DNA from 2 places in the Massilia sp. METH4 genome. Region 2 is predicted to be linked to the other one. Evidence: riboswitches for the same ligand, from Rfam matches in the RefSeq annotation. Region 2 holds a riboswitch; the other holds the start of a gene.
What was found. Region 2 has a riboswitch for cobalamin ahead of V6Z91_RS11775 (TonB-dependent receptor). Riboswitches for the same ligand answer to the same signal wherever they lie in the genome.

Region 1 (9,061 bases), 3.2 Mb from region 2:
GGCCGCGCTCGACCATCAGCTCGGCGCCGAAGCGCGCCGTCTCGGCAGCGGCCATGGCAGCGCAATCCTCCGCGCTGGCACCGATGCGCCGGCCGATCTCGGCCACCAGGTCGGTATCGACTTCGCTGCGGTTCGCATGGGTGATCGTCTCGCCCTGGGCGATCTTGGTGAGCTTGCCGACCATGACGGCCAGCACCACGAGGCCGATGCCCTGCGCGACCGCCTCATCAAGGGCGTAGCGCAGGAAATCGCCCATCTGCACGAAGGAGGCCGACGGCAGTTCGGGGCGCTCGCCGCGCAGGGTCGCCATGGCGAACGTTTCGGTGCGGCCGCCGGTGGTCAGCGCCACCAGCCCATGGCCGGCGGTGGCCGCCACCTGCACGCCCTGCACGACGCTGGCGCGCCAGGCGGCCGTCGAATAAGGCTTGACGATGCCGGTGGTACCCAGGATGCTGATGCCGCCCAGGATGCCCAGCCGCGCATTGGTCGTCTTCTTCGCCATCGTTTGCCCGTCCGGCACGCTGACCGTGACTTCGACGCCGTGCGCGGCCAGCAGCGCGGGTGCCGCCTCGCGCAGGTTGTCGGCGATATTCGTGCGCGGCACCGGATTGATCGCGGGACCGCCCACTTCCAGGCCCAGGCCCTTCATCGTGACGGTGCCCACGCCGTCGCCCGCCATGTAGGTGACGGCGCCGGCCTCGCCGGGCAGCAGCCGCAGGTCGACGGTGAGATGGGCGCCATCGGTGCAATCCGGATCGTCGCCGGCGAACTTGATTACCATCGCATGGGCGCGGCCGTCGCCGCAACGTCCGTCGTGCACGGTGAAGACGACGCGGCTGCCGTTGGGCAGCAGCGCTTCCACCTGTTCGGGAACGCGGCCAGTCACCAGGCCGAGCACGGCGGCGCGCGCGGCCGCGGCGGTACATGCCCCGGTGGTGAATCCCGTGCGCGTGCCCCGTTCCGCGGCCTTGTCTTTCACGCCAGCTCCTGCGACTTCTGCCGCGCCTCGGCCAGTGCCAGCAGCGCGTGCAGCGCCGCGACCACGAGCGTGGACCCGCCCTTCCGGCCGAGGATGACGATCCACGGCACCTCATTGACCTCGGCCATGAGATCCTTCGACTCGGCCGCGGATACGAAGCCGACCGGCATGCCGACGACCAGGGCCGGCCGCACGCCCTCCTCGCGGATCAGCCGCACCAGTTCGATGAGCGCCGTGGGCGCGTTGCCGATGCCGACGATCGCGCGGTCCATCAGGCCCAGGCGGTGCGCCTTGCGCATCGCCTGCACCGCTCGCGTGGTGTCTTCCCGCCTGGCCGCGTCGATCACGTCGGCATCGCTGATGAACTGGTACGTGTGCATGCCGAAGTGCGCCAGGCGCGGGCGGGACAGGCCCGAGCAGATCATCTCGACATCGGCCACCACGGGCGTGCCGCCGGCCAGCATGGCGCGGATGCCCGCCTCCACCGCGTCCGGATGAAAGTGGGTCAAGCCGTTGAAGTCGAAGTCGGCGTTCGCATGGATCATGCGGCGCACGATGGGCCACTGGGCGGCCGTGTACGCATGCTCGCCCGCCTCCGCGTCGATGATGGCGAAGCTGTCGTGCTCGATGACCTGGCCGGCACGCGTGAGCTGCTCGGTGACGGTGTTCACCGTGCTCATGCCGGCACCTCCGCGTGCCCGTGAGCGTGAGCGTGAGCGTGAGCGTGAGCGTGATTGTGGTCGTGATTGTGATCGTGGTCGTGAGCGTGAGCGTGATCGTGGTGATGCTCGTGCGTGTGCGCATGCGAGTGGCCGTGGCCGAGGTCGTGGGCGATCTCGCGGTAGCTGCAACCGTCGCACGGCAGGCGGCTGTCCGGCCGGCCCGCGCGCAGGTCCGCCACGCGCTGTTCCATCAGCGCGAAGATTTCCGGTTCGAAGCCGAAATGCTCGGTGCAGGCGAAGCGCACCTGGGGATATTGCGCGCGCAGGTGCTCCACCTGCCGGTGGATGCGCTGCATCAGGGTGCCCGTGTACAGGTAATACGGCAGCACGACGACCTGCCGCATGCCCAGCAGCACCTGCCGCTGCACGGCCTTTTCCAGCCGTGGCCAGGTGATGCCGGTGAACGCCAGGTCGACCAGTTCATGGTCGCCCTCTTCCAGCAGCCAGCGCGCCATCTTCGCCATCTCGCCGTTCGCCGCGCGGTCCGAGGAGCCACGGCCCAGCAGCACGACGCCGGTCGTGGTGGGGTCGGGCATGTCCAGCGCCTTCATGGCGCCGCGCAGGCGCCGCTTCAGCACGGCCAGCACCGGGTCGCTGGCGCCCAGGTGCGGCGCGAGCAGGATTTCGGCCTGCGGGCAGGCAGCGCGCGCGCCTTCGATCGCCTCGGGGATTTCCATCTTCACATGGCCGGCGGCGTTCAGGACCAGGGGCACGACCAGCACGCGGCGCGCCTGGCGGGCGGCGGCCAGCAGCGCGGCGTTCAGCTCGGGCGGCGCGAATTCGATGAAGCACAGCTCGATGCGCCAGCCCGGCTGGCGGACACGCCACTGGTCGGCGAACTCGCGGATCTCGCGGTTGCCCGATTCCTCGCGCGAGCCGTGGCCCACGATGAGGATGATGTCGTCCGCCGGGCTCGTGGCCGGCTGGATCGGGATGGGTGCGTTCATGCGCTTGCCTTTCTGAATCGATGGGTGAAGGTGGGGTCGTACAGTTTCGAGCGGGCCAGCGTTTCCCAGTGCAGCGCGCCCAGCGTGGGGCTGGCCACGATCATGGCCTGGCTGGCGACGCCGGCGGCGCGGCAGCGCGCCTTGATGTCGGCCAGCGTGCCGCGCAGGATCTTTTCCTCGCCGGGCCAGCTGGCCTTGTGCACCACCAGCATCGGCGCGTCCTCCGGCCAGCCGGCCGCGCGCAGCGCCGTCTCGACCTTGTGCAGCAGCGTGATCGACAGGAAGATGCACAGCGTGGTGCGGTGCGCCGCCAGGCTGGCCAGGTCTTCGCCCTCCGGCATCGGCGTGCGCCCTTCCACGCGGGTGAAGATCACGCTCTGCGTCACCTCGGGCAGCGTGAGCGATTCGCCAGCCGCGGCCATGGACGCCATCGCCGACGACACGCCCGGCACCACCGCCCAGCCGATGCCGGCGGCGGCCAGCGGCCGCGCCAGCTCGATCAGCGCGCCATACAGGCCGGGGTCGCCCGTCTGCAGGCGCACCACGGTGCCGTGCCTGGCCGCCTGCTCGACCAGCCAGGCCGTCATTTCTTCCAGCGTCATGTCCTTCGAGTCACGGATCGCGCAGCCGGGCGGCGCGTACAGGGTGACCGCGCGGTCGACCAGCGAGCCGGCAAACAGCACGGCGCCCGCCTCCGCCAGCAGCCGGCGGCCCTTGACCGTGATGAGTTCGGGGTCGCCGGGGCCGGCGCCCACGAACCAGACCTTGCCCATGTTGTTGCCCGATTCGGCGTTCGTCATGTCGTTGTTACTCCTTGCGTATTTGGTCCTTGCGTAGCTGCTCCCTGCGTGGTTGCTCCCTGCCTCGTTGCTCCCTGCGTCGTTGCTCCCCGCGTAGTTGGTCCCTGCGGTGCGCGCAGTGCCGCAAGCAGCGCCGGCACGGTCCTGGACAGCGGGTGGGCGGCAAGCAGGCCACGCGCCGCCAGTTCGGCGTGCAAGGCGGCCGCCAGCGGTGGGCGGTGGCCGGCCGCTTCGAGCAGGTCGGCACGCGCGGCCAGCTCCGCCGCGGCGCCGGAGACGATGCAGCGGCCCCCGGCCAGCAGGTGGATCTCGTCGGCCCAGCCGAAAGCAAAATCGACGTCGTGGGTGGACAGCACCACCGTCACCTCGCGCGCCGCCAGCCGGTCGAGCAGCGCGGCCAGGCCAGCCTGCATGGCCGCGTCCAGCCCGGCCATCGGCTCATCCAGCAGCAGCACGCCCGGCTCCATCGCCAGCACGCCGGCGATGCACACGCGCTTCTTCTGGCCGAAACTCAGGTGGTGCACGGCACGGTCGGCGTGTTCGCGCATGCCGACCGCGTCGAGCGCCGCCTCCACGCGGGCGCGCACCGTGGCCTCGTCCAGGCCCAGGTTGAGGGGGCCGAACGACACGTCTTCCCCGACATGGGCGGCGAACAGCTGGCGGTCGGGGTCCTGGAACACGAGGCCGACCCGGCGGCGCAGCGCGGCCAGCCCGGCGCGATCGTGGGCGACGGCCCTGCCATCCAGGCGCAACTCGCCGGCGGTCGGCCGCAGCAGGCCGTTCAGGTGCCGCAACACGGTGGATTTCCCCGCGCCGTTGGCGCCCAGCAGTGCATGCCGGCGGCCGCGCGCGAAGGCCAGGCTGCATTCGCGCAGCCCGCCGCCACCCGGGTAGACATGGTCGACGCCAGCCAGCGCGAGGATCGGAACCCCGCTCACCAGCGGTCTCCCAAGGCCAGCGCGACCATCGCGGCGCCCGCCAGCAGGGCCAGCGCGTTCTGGCGGCGCTCATGGGGGAACGCGGCCGGCAGGAAACGCAGCGTGCCCGTGTACGAGCGGGAGTCCGCCGCCGCCTGCAGCGCCGCCGCGCGCTGCCACGACTGCTGCGCCATGTGGCCCGCCAGCATCGCTGTCGAGCGCCAGGCCTGGCGCCAGCCGTGGTGACCCAGCCGTGCGGCTTGCGCGGCCACGCCCTCGCTCCAGGCCTGGCGCAGCACGAACAGCATGCGGTAGCACAGCGCCATCAGGTCGAGCAGCAGTTCGGGGGTGTGCAGGCGGCGCAGCAGTGCCAGCAGGTCCGGCAGCGGCGTGGCCATGACGAAGCCGAGGGAGGCCGCCAGCGCGGCCAGCGAACGCAGCGCCACGTGGCCGACCGCCGGCAGCATGGCGGCGTTCCACTGCCAGCGGCCATGGGCATCGGGGCCGAGCGGCGTCGTGGCGCAGGCGAGCACGAGGAAGCCGAGCGGCGCCGCCGCCGCGGCGAGGAATGCGCGCGGCGGTATGCGCGCACCCAGCAGCGCGGCGAGGACAGGCACCGCGACCAGCATGGCCAGCACTACCGGCGTGCGCGCCAGCCCGGCAGCGACGATGGCGGCCAGCGCGAACAGTGCCTTGGCCGACGGCGCGACAGCGCGCCAACGGCTGGCGTAGGCCGCCATTTCAATCCGCATCGCCATCCACATCGCTACCAACATCGCTACCAACATCGATCCGCCGCTGCGCGCCGGCGCGCTCGCGGCCCACCGACAGCCCGAGCCAGTAGCCGATCACGCCCGCGCCCAGCGCGGCCTGCAGGGCGAACAGCAGCGAGGCGATCTCGCCGCTGGCCGGCTCGAACACGGGCGCGAACCACGGCTCGTAGCCGGGCGCCAGCGCGCCGACCGCCTGGCGCGCCAGGTCGTCGGCACCGCCGAACGCGGCGCCGCCGGCCAGCCACAGTGGCAGCACCGTCAGCAGCACGATCGCCAGCCACAGCACCGCGGTGCGCGCTTTCATGCGGCCTCCTTCGTACCATGCGCGAACACCGGCGCGGCACGCAGCTCATCGCCTTCGAAGCGGGCGATCGCGTTCACCACGAGCACCGTCAGCAAGCCTTCGCTGATGGCGATCGGCACCTGTGTCAGCGCGAAGATGCCGGCAAAGCGCGCCAACGACGCGCCGATGCCGCCGACCGGATCGGGAAAAGCCCACGCCAGTTGCAGCGACGTGGTGGCATAGGTGGCGAGGTCGCCCAGGCAAGCCGCCGCGAACACGGCGATCGAGCGCGACAGGCCCAGGGTGGCGGCCACGCGGAACACGGCATACGCCGCGAAGGGGCCGACGACGGCCATCGAAAATACGTTGGCGCCCAGCGTCGTCAAGCCGCCATGGGCCAGCAACAGCGCCTGGAACAGCAGCACCACGAAGCCGACCGGCACCATCGCGGCGGGCCCGAACAGCAGCGCGCCCAGCCCCACGCCGGTGGGGTGCGAACAGCTGCCCGTGACCGATGGCAGCTTGAGCGCGGACAGCAGGAAGGCAAAGGCGGCGGCCACGCCGAACAGCATGCGGCGCTGCGGGTAAGCGCGCAGGTCGCGCGCCATCGCGCGCAGGCCCCAGGCCAGGAAAGTCGCGGAAACCGCCGTCCAGCCCAGCGCGTGCGCGGGCGGCAGGAATCCTTCCATGATGTGCATTCGAATCCTCCCGTCGAATGGTCGATAAGAGCATCGGCGGGGGATGGATGGACGGTCGAGACGGGGCCGGGGACGGCACGCCGCTTCGACAGCGGCTTCCCGTCACCCCGGGGAACGATGCTGGCATTTCCGGGCCGGTATTCTGGCTCGCCGTCATTCTTCGTCCGCGCCTTCCCGCGATGGCGACATCGCAGTGGCATTGTTGGCGGAGTCCGTCAGGCTTACAGCAGCGGGGGCTGCACCGGAATGACCGCTTGTCGCGGTGTCACCGGTTTCCCGTTTAACGTCTTCCCCGAGGGGGGAAGAACGCACCCAGGCGCGCATCTTAACCCAAAGGCAAGGACGGGCGGAAGTGTTTCCTTGCAGGCCGCGCGCCCTGCCCTGCAAGCCGGGCGCGCGATCCTTCGTTGACCGTTGCCGTGAGCCGCTTCGTCGAGGACATTCGGTTAGTTGCAAATTTCGCAGTCAAGCCGGCGCATCCCGCCATGCTGGGCCGTAGCGCTACCATCAATCGGGCGCCGGTCCATGGGCCGGGCAGGACTACAATGCGACAATGTTCCGCCCGCTCTCGAGCTGCATCGTTGTCCTGCTGGCCGCCGCCTGCGCCAGCCTCGCCGCCGCGCCGCTGCGCGTCGGCGGCTTCGTCGTGGCGCCGCTGGTACTGGGCGACCGGGACCGGCCGATACGCGGCGCCCTGCGCGACTACCTGGAGCGGGAAGTCGTGCCGGCCGGCGTGCCGCTGCGGTGGATGCCCGCAATGTCGGTACACGAGGCGGTGGGCGGCCTGCGTAACGGTTCGCTCGACGTGATGCTCGTGGCCAGCGGCGACGCCCTGCGCGAACCGGGCACGAGGGCGTCCACCTGGACCTACCTGCACTCCCAGCCTCATCTCGCACTGCGCGACGACGCGCCACTGCGGGCCGTGCGCTCGCTCGACCAGCTCGCCGGCCTCGAAATCGCCTGGATCGCCGGTCCGGCCATCTCCGGCGGCTTGCTCAGGTCAGGCGCGCGCTGGCGCCGGATCGAAGGGGCGAACTGGCAGGTGCACGCCCTGCGGCTGGTGCAGACCGGCGCCATCGACGCGGCCTACTTCGAGAACGGCTACTCGCCGCGCTACTACGTCCAGACCATGGGCCTGCCCATGCGCGTACTGCGCCTGCCGATGCCGCCGCGTTCGTTCTTCATGCTGTATTCGGCGAAAGCCGACCGGGACACTATCGCCCGCTTCGACCGCGTGGCCGGCGCGGCGTTCGCGGGCCGCCGCTTCCGCGATTTTCTGGAGAAATATCCCACCGAAGGGATGGCCCCGCGGCCCTGACGCCGGCCGCCCTGCCTTTCCCCTATACCTTGCCCCTATAATATGCCGGGTCCGACACCACGAGACCAGCAACGATGCAAGCACATGAAACGGCCGCCGCGCCAATCGGCACCGCAAGCCCGGCCAGCCGCTCACTGACACGCCAGGACTACAAGACCCTGTCCCTGGCCGCCCTGGGCGGCGCGCTGGAATTCTACGATTTCATCATCTTCGTCTTCTTCGCCACCACCATCGGCGCGCTGTTCTTCCCGCCCGCCATGCCGGACTGGCTGCGGCTGTTCCAGACCTTCGGCATCTTCGCCGCCGGCTACATCGTGCGCCCGCTGGGCGGCATGGTCATGGCGCACTTCGGCGACCTGCTGGGCCGCAAGAAGATGTTCAACCTGTCGATCCTGCTGATGGCCCTGCCCACGCTGGCCATCGGCCTGCTGCCCACCTATGCCGCCGCCGGCCTGGCCGCGCCGCTGCTGCTCCTCCTGATGCGCGTGCTGCAGGGCGCGGCCGTGGGCGGTGAGGTGCCCGGCGCCTGGGTATTCGTCTCCGAGCACGTGCCGGAACGGCGCATCGGCTTCGCCTGCGGCACGCTGACCGCGGGCCTCACGTGTGGCATCCTGCTCGGCTCCCTGATGGCCACCGCCATCAACAGCGCCTTCACGCCCGAGCAGGTAACGCAGTTCGCCTGGCGCATCCCCTTCCTGCTGGGCGGCGTGTTCGGCCTGGGCGCGATGTTCCTGCGCCGCTGGCTGCATGAGACGCCCGTGTTCACGGAGCTGCAGCGGCGCAAGGCGCTGGCCGCCGAGCTGCCGTTGAAAGCCGTGCTGCGCGGCCACCGCCGCGCCGTGGCGGTCTCGATGCTGCTGACGTGGATGCTCTCGGCCGGCATCGTGGTCGTGATCCTGATGACCCCTGCCCTGCTGCAGAAGGTCTACGGCTTCGACGCGCCCACCGCGCTGTCCGCCAACACGGTGGCCACGCTGTGCCTGGCGCTGGGCTGCGTGGTGGCCGGCGCGCTGGCGGACCGGCTGGGTGCGCGCCGCGTGCTGCTCGGCGGCGCGGCGCTGCTGGCCGCCTGCACCTACGCGTTCTACACCACGCTGCGCGCCAGCCCCGAACTGCTGCTGCCGCTGTATGCGCTGCTGGGCTTTGCCGTCGGCGTGGTCGGCGCCGTGCCGGCCGTGATGGTGCGCGCCTTCCCGGCCGCCGTGCGGTTTTCCGGCCTGTCGTTCTCGTACAACCTGTCGTACGCCGTCTTCGGCGGCCTTACGCCCGTGATGGTCACGCTGCTGCTGAAGACGCAGCCGCTGGCGCCGGCGTGGTACGTGATGATGCTGTGCGCCGTGGGCGCGACGACGGCGCTGTTCATCGAGGACCCGCCGCGCGCGGGCTGACCGCGGCGGCGCGCCGGCCGGCCGCATGACCGTTTCACACGTGCCGCGCCGGGGCGGCCAGGCTGCCGCAACGATCATCTTTTTGACCGCTCTTCTCCCGCTGCAGCACTACAATTGACGGTTCGGTGAAACGGCGCGCCGCGTCCGCTCGCCACCGCCATCCACAATCGCAGACCACATGATCATCTCTTCAGCAACCGATTTCCGCGAGGCGGCGCGCCGCCGCCTGCCGCCCT
Region 2 (9,061 bases):
ACCGGTGGTCTTCGCGCCGTATTCCGAGTTGTCATCGCGGCGTACGCCCACGTTGGCCAGGTGGGCGCCGCGTTTCAGGCTGTAGTTGGCTGCGACCGAGTTGGTGTGGCGCGCGCGGTTCAGGGCGGCGGTGGAGCCATCCACGTCTTCCTTGCGGTGCTCGTACAGCAGCTGCAGGTTGTCGCCGCCGATGCGCAAATCGTTCTGCCACGTGAAGGTGCTGGTTGTGGTGTCGATCTGGCTGGAGCCGAACGCGCCCACGCCGTAGACCGAACCGGACTTGTCGCGCGACTGCGAAGCCTGCACCAGCATCGTCCAGAACGGCAGGAGCTGGTTGCGGGCATACACCCCGACATTGCTAACCGTTTGCGTACTGTAGGAAGCGAAGTCCTTGCTGTCGTAATCCGACACGGTATCGGTGTAGAAGAACATCGCGCCCACTTCATGACCCGGCGACAGCTTGTACGCCACCTGGCCCGCCGCGCTCTTGCGGTCGTAGCCGTCGTCGTCCGGGTCGAAGTTCGCGCTGGGGCGACGGGTCGACGAGAAGCCGTCGGAGCGCTCCTTGCCGACGGAGAAGGCGTAGCTCAGCCGGTCGGTGCCGCCGGATACGGCCGCATCTGCGGCATAGGTGTCGTGCGTACCGCCGCCGATGGAGGCGGCGATCGATGGCGCCCCGCTGCCTTTTTTCGTGAACAGCTGGATCACGCCGCCGATCGCGTCCGCGCCGTACAGCGTGGACAAGGGGCCGTACACGATCTCGATACGGTCGATGGCCGACAGTGGAATGCCGTTCCAGCTGGCCGAGCCGGTCGAGGCGGAGGCGATGCGGATGCCATCTACCAGCACCACGCTCTGGTTGCCGTTGGCGCCGCGGATGAAGACATTCGACTGGGTGCCAGGGCCGCCGGTGCGCGACACTTCGAGGCCGCGCTGGCGCTGCAACAGTTCGGTGAGGGAACCGGCGCCGGAGTTGGCGATTTCCTCGGCCGAGATGGTGACGGTATCGCTGATCACCTCGCTGGCCAGGGTGGGCGTGCGGGTGGCGGTGACGATGATGGAATCGATGGCGGTGGCCTGGGCGTGGGCCGCCGGCGCGGCAATGGCCAGCGCCAGCGAGGCGAGCGCCGCCTGGGATGCTACAGGAGAGGTCATGGCAAATCTTGGTAAAAGTGGGCAACCGGCCAACGTCCCCGCAGGCCGGATTGAACAGAGCGCACGCCCGGCGCGGCTCCACCTGTTCTGGCCGGTATCCGGGCTGGCGGGCATCACGGTCCGGCCTTCCCATGCGAATTCGCACAGTGGCTGTTGCGGACTGCTGCCGCGCAGTGAACATATTCGCGTTCGCGCGGCTGCCTGCTTACCGTTGCGGGGGCAGCATACGTTGGCCGTGGATACGGCTTCGTATTTCCCGTTTAACTGCGCTCGAGGACTCGGGCGCGGGCACCAAAACCGTGCAATTATAAAGTATCAAGCGGGTATCGAGCGGGTATCGAGCCGCTATCAAGTCGCTGTCAGCCGCAGCATTTCTCCGTAGGCGATGCGGTGCGGGCTGGCCGCGGCGGCCAACGCCGCCTGTTCCAGCGGCGCGCCACCGGCCAGCGTGGCCGCCAGGCGCATGGTGCCGGCGTGGCAGATGACGACGGCGCGTTCGCTGCCGTGCCGCCGGATCGCGCCCATTGCCGCTGCAACGCGGCGCGCCACGGCCAGCACCGATTCCCCGCCACCGGGGCGGTAGTGCAGCAGGTCGGCCGCCCAGGCATCGACTTCCGCGCGCGGGATGTCTTGCCAGCTGCGTTCTTCCCAATTACCGAAATCCATCTCGGCCAGGTTCGGGTCGAGGAGCACATCGGGCGACAGGAGCCGGGCCAGGTCGGCGCAACGGCGCAAGGGACTTGAGAACAGTGGCGCACCGCCGGGCAATCCCGCCGCGGCCAGCATGGCATGCACGCGGGCCAGCTCGGCCGGATCGGGCGCGAGGTCGGCGCGGCCGTAGCAAATGCCGTCCGCCGCGAGCGGTCGCGGATGGCGGACGAGGATCAGCTCCACCGCGCCAGCACGCACAGGTAAAACGCCGCTTCCGTCAATTGCTGGACCGCGCCCAGGCCATCGCCCGTATAGCCACCCAGCCGTTGCCGCAGCTTGCGGCCAAACCATAGCGTGACGAGCGCCATCGCCGCAATGCCGAGCGCGATGCTCCGCCACTCCAGCCAGCCCAGGAGCATGGCCGCCAGCACGGCCGGCACGCAACAGGCCAGGGCGATGGCGAATTCGCCGCCGGTCATCTGCTGCGCCATCGGCTTGGCCTTGCCCTCGGAGCGGGCATAGTCCATCTTCCAGATCAGGCTTGCCGCCATCAGGCGCGAGAGCGGATGTGCGACGCACAGCGCGGCGACTGCGCCGAGCGGCGGCAGGTGGGCCAGCGCCGCGCATTTCACGGCGAGCAGCATGATGATCCCGATCGCACCGTAGGCGCCGATGCGTGAATCCTTCATGATTTCCAGTGCCCGCTCGCGGGTCATGCCGCCGCCCAGGCCATCGCAGGTGTCGGCAAACCCATCTTCATGGAAGGCGCCGGTGAGATAGATGCCGGCGGCGGTGGATAGCAGCACGGCAACGGCCGATGGCAAGACCTGCACCGCCGCCCAGTAGACGGCCGCCGCGGCGGCGCCGACAACGAGGCCGACGAGCGGGAAGTAGCGCGAGGCGTGGTGCAGCCAGTGCGGTTCGAAACCCACCCAGCGGGGGATCGGCAGGCGCGTGAAGAATTGCAGCGCGATGAAGAACAGCCGCACCTGCAGCATCGTTCAGCTCTTCCCGCTGACCTGGGCCGAGTCGAAGGTGGCCATGCGGTTCAGGAAATTGACGGCCGCGTGCAGCAGCGGCAACGCCAGCGCGCTGCCCGTGCCTTCGCCGAGCCGCAGGTCGAGCTGCAGCAGCGGTTTGGCGCCCAGCGCCTCGAGCATCTGCCGGTGGCCGTTTTCATTGGAGCAGTGCGCGAACACGCAATAGTCGAGGATCGCCGGCTGCAACCGTGCCGCCACGAGCAGGGCGCTGGTGACGATGAAGCCGTCGATCAGCAGCACCATGCGGCGCTCGGCCGCCTTCAGCATGGCGCCCGCCATCATGGCGATCTCGAAGCCGCCGAAGGTGGCCAGCACGTCGAGCGGCTCGGTCGTGCCAACGTGCCGCGCCGCCGCGGCCTCGATCACGCGGCCCTTGTGCAGCACGCCCGCCGGCGGCAGGCCGGTCCCGGCGCCCACGCACGCGGCGGCCGGGATGCCCGTCAGCTTGTGCATCAGGGCGGCGGCGGCCGTGGTATTGCCGATGCCCATTTCACCGAAGCCAAGCACATTGCCCGGCAGCGCTTCGGCCAGCACCATGCCGTGGGCCAGCGCTTGCGTGCATTGTTCCGCCGTCATCGCCGGCTCGACTGCGAAGTTGCGCGTGCCGTGGGCGATCTTGCGGTCCGTGAGGCCGGCGCGGGCGCCGAAGTCGTGCGCCACGCCGGCATCGATCACCTGCAGAGCGCAGCCGTTCTGCGCGGCGAACACATTGATCGCCGCACCGCCGGAAAGGAAATTCTCGACCATCTGCCACGTCACGTCCTGCGGGAAGGCCGAGATGCCTTCGGCGACCACGCCGTGGTCGCCGGCGAAGACGAGGATGGCCGGCGCGTCGATCGCCGGCGCCGTGGTGCGCTGGATCAGGCCGACCTGGCGCGCCAGCGTTTCCAGCATGCCCAGGCTGCCAGGCGGCTTGGTCTTGTTGTCGATGGCGTGCGCGAGGCGCGCGGCCAGCTCGGCGTCGGCCGTGGCGGCGATGGTGGGCAGGTTCATGGAACGGGAACGGTAGCGAAAGCCGGAATTATAATGTCGCAATGCGCATCCTCATCATCGAAGACAATCCCGACATCGTCGCCAACCTGTACGGCTTTCTCGAGCCGAAAGGCCATGTGCTCGATTCGGCGGCCAATGGCTATGGCGGGCTGGCGCTGGCCGCCCAGAACGAATACGACGCCGTCGTGCTGGACGTCATGCTGCCCGGCATGAACGGCCTGGAACTGTGCCACAAGCTGCGCGGCGAGCTGCGCAAGGACATGCCGGTGCTGATGCTGACGGCGCGCGACACGCTGGAAGACAAGGTGGCCGGCTTCGACAGCGGTGCCGACGATTACCTGGTCAAGCCGTTTTCCCTGGTCGAGCTGGAAGTGCGCCTGAAGGCGCTGGTGCGCCGCGCCAAGGGCGCCCATGCCGCCAATGCCGTGCTGGCGTTCGGCGACCTGACGTTCGATACCGAGACCTTCGAGGCCAAGCGCGCCGGCCGGCCGCTGGCGCTGACGAAGACGGGTTACACGATCCTGCGCCTGTTGATGCGGGAGGCGCCGAAAGTGGTGACGCGCGAACAGATCGAACACGAGGTGTGGGGCGACAACCCGCCCGATACCGATGCGTTGCGCGTGCACATCCACGCGCTGCGCCAGGCGCTGGACAAGCCTTTCCCGCACCAGATGCTGCGCACGATCTCGAAGATCGGCTACAAGCTGGTGGACGCGGCGGACGCCGGGCAATGAACGGAAAGGAGTCGCTGCGGCGGCGCATCACGGTGGCGTATCTTACGTTCGCCACCGTGTCGTCGGTCTTTTTCGCCGTCATCGCCGCGCTGGCCGTCGAGGGCATCGAGGTGCGGCTGGTCGACGTGCGACTGGAGGAAGTGGCCGCCTGGGCCGGTCCGCGCCATGCAGGTGGCCTGCCCGTGGAAATGCCGGCAGGGCTCAGTTACCACATGGGCGACGGGATACCGCGCTCCTTGCGTGCGCTCGAGGAAGGCGTGCATGAAGTCACGGTCGACGGTGTCGACCTGCACGTGCTGAAGGGCCGCAACGCGGAAGGCGAGTTTGCCGTGGTGGACCACGACAGCGCCTACGAGCGGATCGAGCTGGTGGTGTACTCGATGTTCGCGGTGGCCTTCGGCGGCTTCATGGCCTTCGCGGTGGTGCTGGGGCGCTTCCTCGGCAACCGCATCGTCAATCCGATCGTCGAGCTGGCGCGGGCCGTGGAGGCACGCGAACCCACCTTGCCCTTGCAGCAAAGGGAGGATGAACTGGGCCTGCTGTCGCGCACCATCGCCGGCCATACCCAGGAACTCAGGCAGTTCCTGGACCGCGAACGGTTCTTCACCGGAGACGTCAGCCACGAATTGCGCACCCCGCTGACCGTGATCGCCGGCGCCGCCGAGGTGCTGCTGGCGCGCACGGCGCAGGATCCCGCGCTGCATGCGCCGGCCGAACGGATCTATCGGGCCGCGCGCGACGCAAGCGATGTCACGTCGATGCTGCTGCGCCTGGCGCGCTCGCCTGAGCGGCTGGAATGGACCCCGATGTCGGCGGAGGCGCTGGCGCGCGAAGAGGTGGCACGTTGCCAGGTGCTGGTGGCAGGGCGTCCCGTCGAGCTGCGCTACGGCGGCGGCGAGGATTTCACCGTGCATGGCGTGCGCGAGCTGGTCTTGGCTGCCGTCGGCAACCTGGTGCGCAATGCCTGCCAGTACACGCAGCAGGGCCACGTCGAGGTGCGGCTGGAAGGGCGCAGCGTGATCGTCGAGGATACCGGCCCGGGCTTGCCCCCGGCGGCGCGTGCGCGCCTGCGCGACGAGCCGATCCCCGGCGATGCGCGCGGTTCGTCCGGCACCGGGCTGGGGCTGGGCATCGTGCAGCGCATTACCGCCCACCTCGGCGCATCGCTGGTGCTGAGGGAAGTCGCCGCAGGCAGTTGCATAGAAATTCATTTTCCGGCAACCGCACCCCGCTTAACCCCTGCTTAACCGGTGCTTGACGCGACGTTTACTTGCGCATCGGTATCGTTGACGCTTCGATTCAGGAGTCTCAACGGTGAAGATCGCTACACTGCCGCGTATTGGCGCGCCCATGCTCACACTGGGCGCTTCCACCTTCCTGGTGCTGGCCTATAACAGCAGTTTCTGGAAGACGTTCGTTTCCGCGACGGGCGGCATCCGGCTCGGTAACCTGCCCGTGTACCTGGGAGCGTTCGTCGCGCTGGTGCTGTTGTTCAACGCAATCCTCACGCTGGTCAATTTCCGTTTTGTCATCAAGCCGGTGCTGATCGTGCTGTTCCTGGGCGCTTCGGCGGCCTCGTACTTCATGAACCAGTACGGCGTGGTGATCGACGCCGCGATGGTGCAGAACGTGGTCGAGACCGATACACGGGAAGCGCACGAACTGTTGAGCTGGCAGATGCTGCAAACGGTGACGCTGCTGGGTATCGTGCCGTCGCTGCTCGTGTGGCGGCTGCCGCTGCGCTTCCCGCCTGTGCGGCGCGACCTGCTCGCCAAGCTGGGCACCGTCGCGCTGTCGCTGCTGGCGATCGCCGGGCTGCTGATGTTGCTCTTCAAGACGCTGGCGCCGGCCGTGCGGGAGCACCGCGAACTGCGGTTCCTGCTGACGCCCACCAATATGTTCCAGGCGACGCACGGCTACCTGAAGCGCAAGTGGGCCACGCCGGCCGTGATCGCGCCGCTCGGCACGGATGCGGGCCGCGGGTCCCAATGGGCGGCGCAGCCCGGCAAGCGCACCGTGACGATCATCGTCGTCGGCGAAACGGCGCGCGCCATGAGTTTTTCGCTCAACGGCTACACCCGCACCACCAATCCCTTGCTGGCCGCACAGGCAGGGTTAGTCAATTTCGCCAGCGTCAGCTCCTGCGGCACGGCGACGGCCGTGTCCGTTGCCTGCGTTTTCTCCAATCTCGGCAGGGATGGCTACTCTGCCGACAAGGCAGCCAGCCAGGAAGGCTTGCTGGACGTGCTGAAGCATGCCGGTTTCGACGTGCTGTGGCGCGACAATAACTCGGGTTGCAAGGGGACCTGCGACCGCGTGCGTTATGAAGACGTCTCGCAGCCGAAGCCGGGCGATCCGCTATGCAACGCCGAAGAGTGCTACGACGAGCGGCTGCTCGGCGGCTTGCGCGAGATGATTCGCGCTTCACCCAAGGACCTGGTGATCGTGCTGCACCAGAAGGGCAGCCATGGCCCGGAATATTTCAAGCGCTATCCGGCCGGGTTCGGCAAGTTCGGTCCAGTGTGCCGCACGAACGAGCTGGAAGATTGTTCGCGCGAATCGATCGCCGCAGCCTACGACAACACGATCCTGTACACGGATTTCGTGCTGAGCAGGACGATCGACCTGCTGCGCGCCGCCGCGGCGGAAGACGGTGTCGACACGGCGATGCTGTATTTCTCCGATCACGGCGAATCGCTGGGGGAACACAATATGTACCTGCATGGGGCGCCTTATATCATTTCGCCGGCCGAGCAGCGCCGCGTGCCCATGATGCTGTGGGTCTCCGACGGTTTCCGGGAACGGTTCAAGATCGACAATAGTTGCCTCGCTGCGCGTGCCACGCAGCAGTTCTCGCACGATAACGTGTTCCACACGGTGCTGGGGCTGCTGAACGTGAGCACGGCGGTGTATAACCCGAAGCTCGACGCCATTCACCCCTGCACGCGCCGGAATTGACATGCGGCGCTCCTTGCTTTCGCGTCCGGCGCGTGCGGCGGGTGCAGCCCTGTTGCTGTCCGGCCTGCTGATCCTGTGGATCGGTCACTTCACCGATATCGACCTCGCACTGGCCGATGCCGTATTCGACCACGCGGCGCACCACTTCCCGATGCAGCATGCCTGGCTGGCCGAGCGCTTCAATCACGTGATACTGAAGTCGCTCCTTTCCGCATTGGGCGGTAGTGCCGTTGCACTGGCGCTGTGGGACGCCGTGCGGCCGAGGCCGGGTTGGAGCGATGCCACGCGGGTAGGGATGCGCGTGGTCGCCATATCGGCCGTGGCGGTGCCGTTGGTAATCAGCCTGCTCAAGCAATTCAGTACCTCGCATTGCCCTTGGGATTTGCAGCGGTATGGCGGCAGCGAACCTTACGTCCGCCTGCTCGAATGGATGCCTTCCGGCGTCGCGGCGGGCCACTGCATGCCGGGCGGGCATGCGTCGAGCGCACTCTGGCTCATATCGATTGCAGCATTCTGGTGGCCGCATAGCCGCGCCAAGGGAATTGCCGTTGGGTTATCAATGTTGATATTCGGGCTAGCTGTCGGTTGGATTCAGCAATTGCGTGGTGCGCATTTCCTGACGCATACGCTGTGGTCCGCGTGGATTGCCTGTGCGCTCGTGCTTGCCATTTACCTCATGAACTCAAAGGGGCTTGCAAGGCGGTTTGGGGCTGGCTATAATTCTGTCCCTGCCGCAACGCAGCCGTGAAAACGAAACGATGCGACAGGATGTTTGAATCGCTTGAGCAACATTGCGATACAAACCGAGGGGTTGACGAGCTGCACGAAACACCGCATAATCTCATCTCTCTGCTGCTGACAAACACAACGATTTGTCGACGAGCTCAAGCAGTTCGGCAGCACGCCTTCAAGGGCAGAATTCTTTAACAATCAACAGTCGATAAGTGTGGGCGTTTGATGATGTGCCCGGGACTTCGGTCCCGTAGCTCAAAATATATAGCATCAAACGCTTACACAAGTAATAAACGTAATCATCTTCGGATGATTCGTCAGTATTCTTGAGTAAGTGACCCTCGGCAGCAATGCCGAGACAACAGAGATTAAACTGAAGAGTTTGATCCTGGCTCAGATTGAACGCTGGCGGCATGCTTTACACATGCAAGTCGAACGGCATCGCGGGCTTCGGCCTGGCGGCGAGTGGCGAACGGGTGAGTAATATATCGGAACGTGCCCAAGAGTGGGGGATAACGTAGCGAAAGTTACGCTAATACCGCATACGATCCAAGGATGAAAGCAGGGGACCGCAAGGCCTTGTGCTCCTGGAGCGGCCGATATCTGATTAGCTAGTTGGTGAGGTAAAGGCTCACCAAGGCGACGATCAGTAGCTGGTCTGAGAGGACGACCAGCCACACTGGAACTGAGACACGGTCCAGACTCCTACGGGAGGCAGCAGTGGGGAATTTTGGACAATGGGGGCAACCCTGATCCAGCAATGCCGCGTGAGTGAAGAAGGCCTTCGGGTTGTAAAGC

Region 1: linked by a shared signal. The riboswitch ahead of V6Z91_RS25745 (energy-coupling factor ABC transporter permease) and the one ahead of V6Z91_RS11775 (TonB-dependent receptor) in region 2 are both predicted to bind cobalamin.

Annotation. Positions count from the first base shown of each region.
Region 1 covers NZ_CP146614.1:5,867,878-5,876,938, forward strand. The annotation lists gene V6Z91_RS25710 (cobalt-precorrin-5B (C(1))-methyltransferase) at 1-979, opposite strand, end outside; gene V6Z91_RS25715 (precorrin-8X methylmutase) at 976-1,659, opposite strand; gene V6Z91_RS25720 (sirohydrochlorin chelatase) at 1,656-2,648, opposite strand; gene cobM (precorrin-4 C(11)-methyltransferase) at 2,645-3,448, opposite strand; gene V6Z91_RS25730 (ABC transporter ATP-binding protein) at 3,445-4,386, opposite strand; gene cbiQ (cobalt ECF transporter T component CbiQ) at 4,383-5,123, opposite strand; gene V6Z91_RS25740 (energy-coupling factor ABC transporter substrate-binding protein) at 5,107-5,442, opposite strand; gene V6Z91_RS25745 (energy-coupling factor ABC transporter permease) at 5,439-6,119, opposite strand; cobalamin riboswitch at 6,234-6,450, opposite strand; gene V6Z91_RS25750 (hypothetical protein) at 6,673-7,437, shown strand; gene V6Z91_RS25755 (MFS transporter) at 7,512-8,825, shown strand; gene lldD (FMN-dependent L-lactate dehydrogenase LldD) at 9,004-9,061, shown strand, end outside.
Region 2 covers NZ_CP146614.1:2,663,800-2,672,860, forward strand. The annotation lists gene V6Z91_RS11775 (TonB-dependent receptor) at 1-1,155, opposite strand, end outside; cobalamin riboswitch at 1,227-1,466, opposite strand; gene V6Z91_RS11780 (histidine phosphatase family protein) at 1,504-2,064, opposite strand; gene V6Z91_RS11785 (adenosylcobinamide-GDP ribazoletransferase) at 2,040-2,804, opposite strand; gene cobT (nicotinate-nucleotide--dimethylbenzimidazole phosphoribosyltransferase) at 2,808-3,839, opposite strand; gene V6Z91_RS11795 (response regulator transcription factor) at 3,881-4,573, shown strand; gene V6Z91_RS11800 (HAMP domain-containing sensor histidine kinase) at 4,570-5,820, shown strand; gene V6Z91_RS11805 (phosphoethanolamine--lipid A transferase) at 5,888-7,531, shown strand; gene V6Z91_RS11810 (phosphatase PAP2 family protein) at 7,533-8,279, shown strand; rRNA gene V6Z91_RS11815 (16S ribosomal RNA) at 8,634-9,061, shown strand, end outside.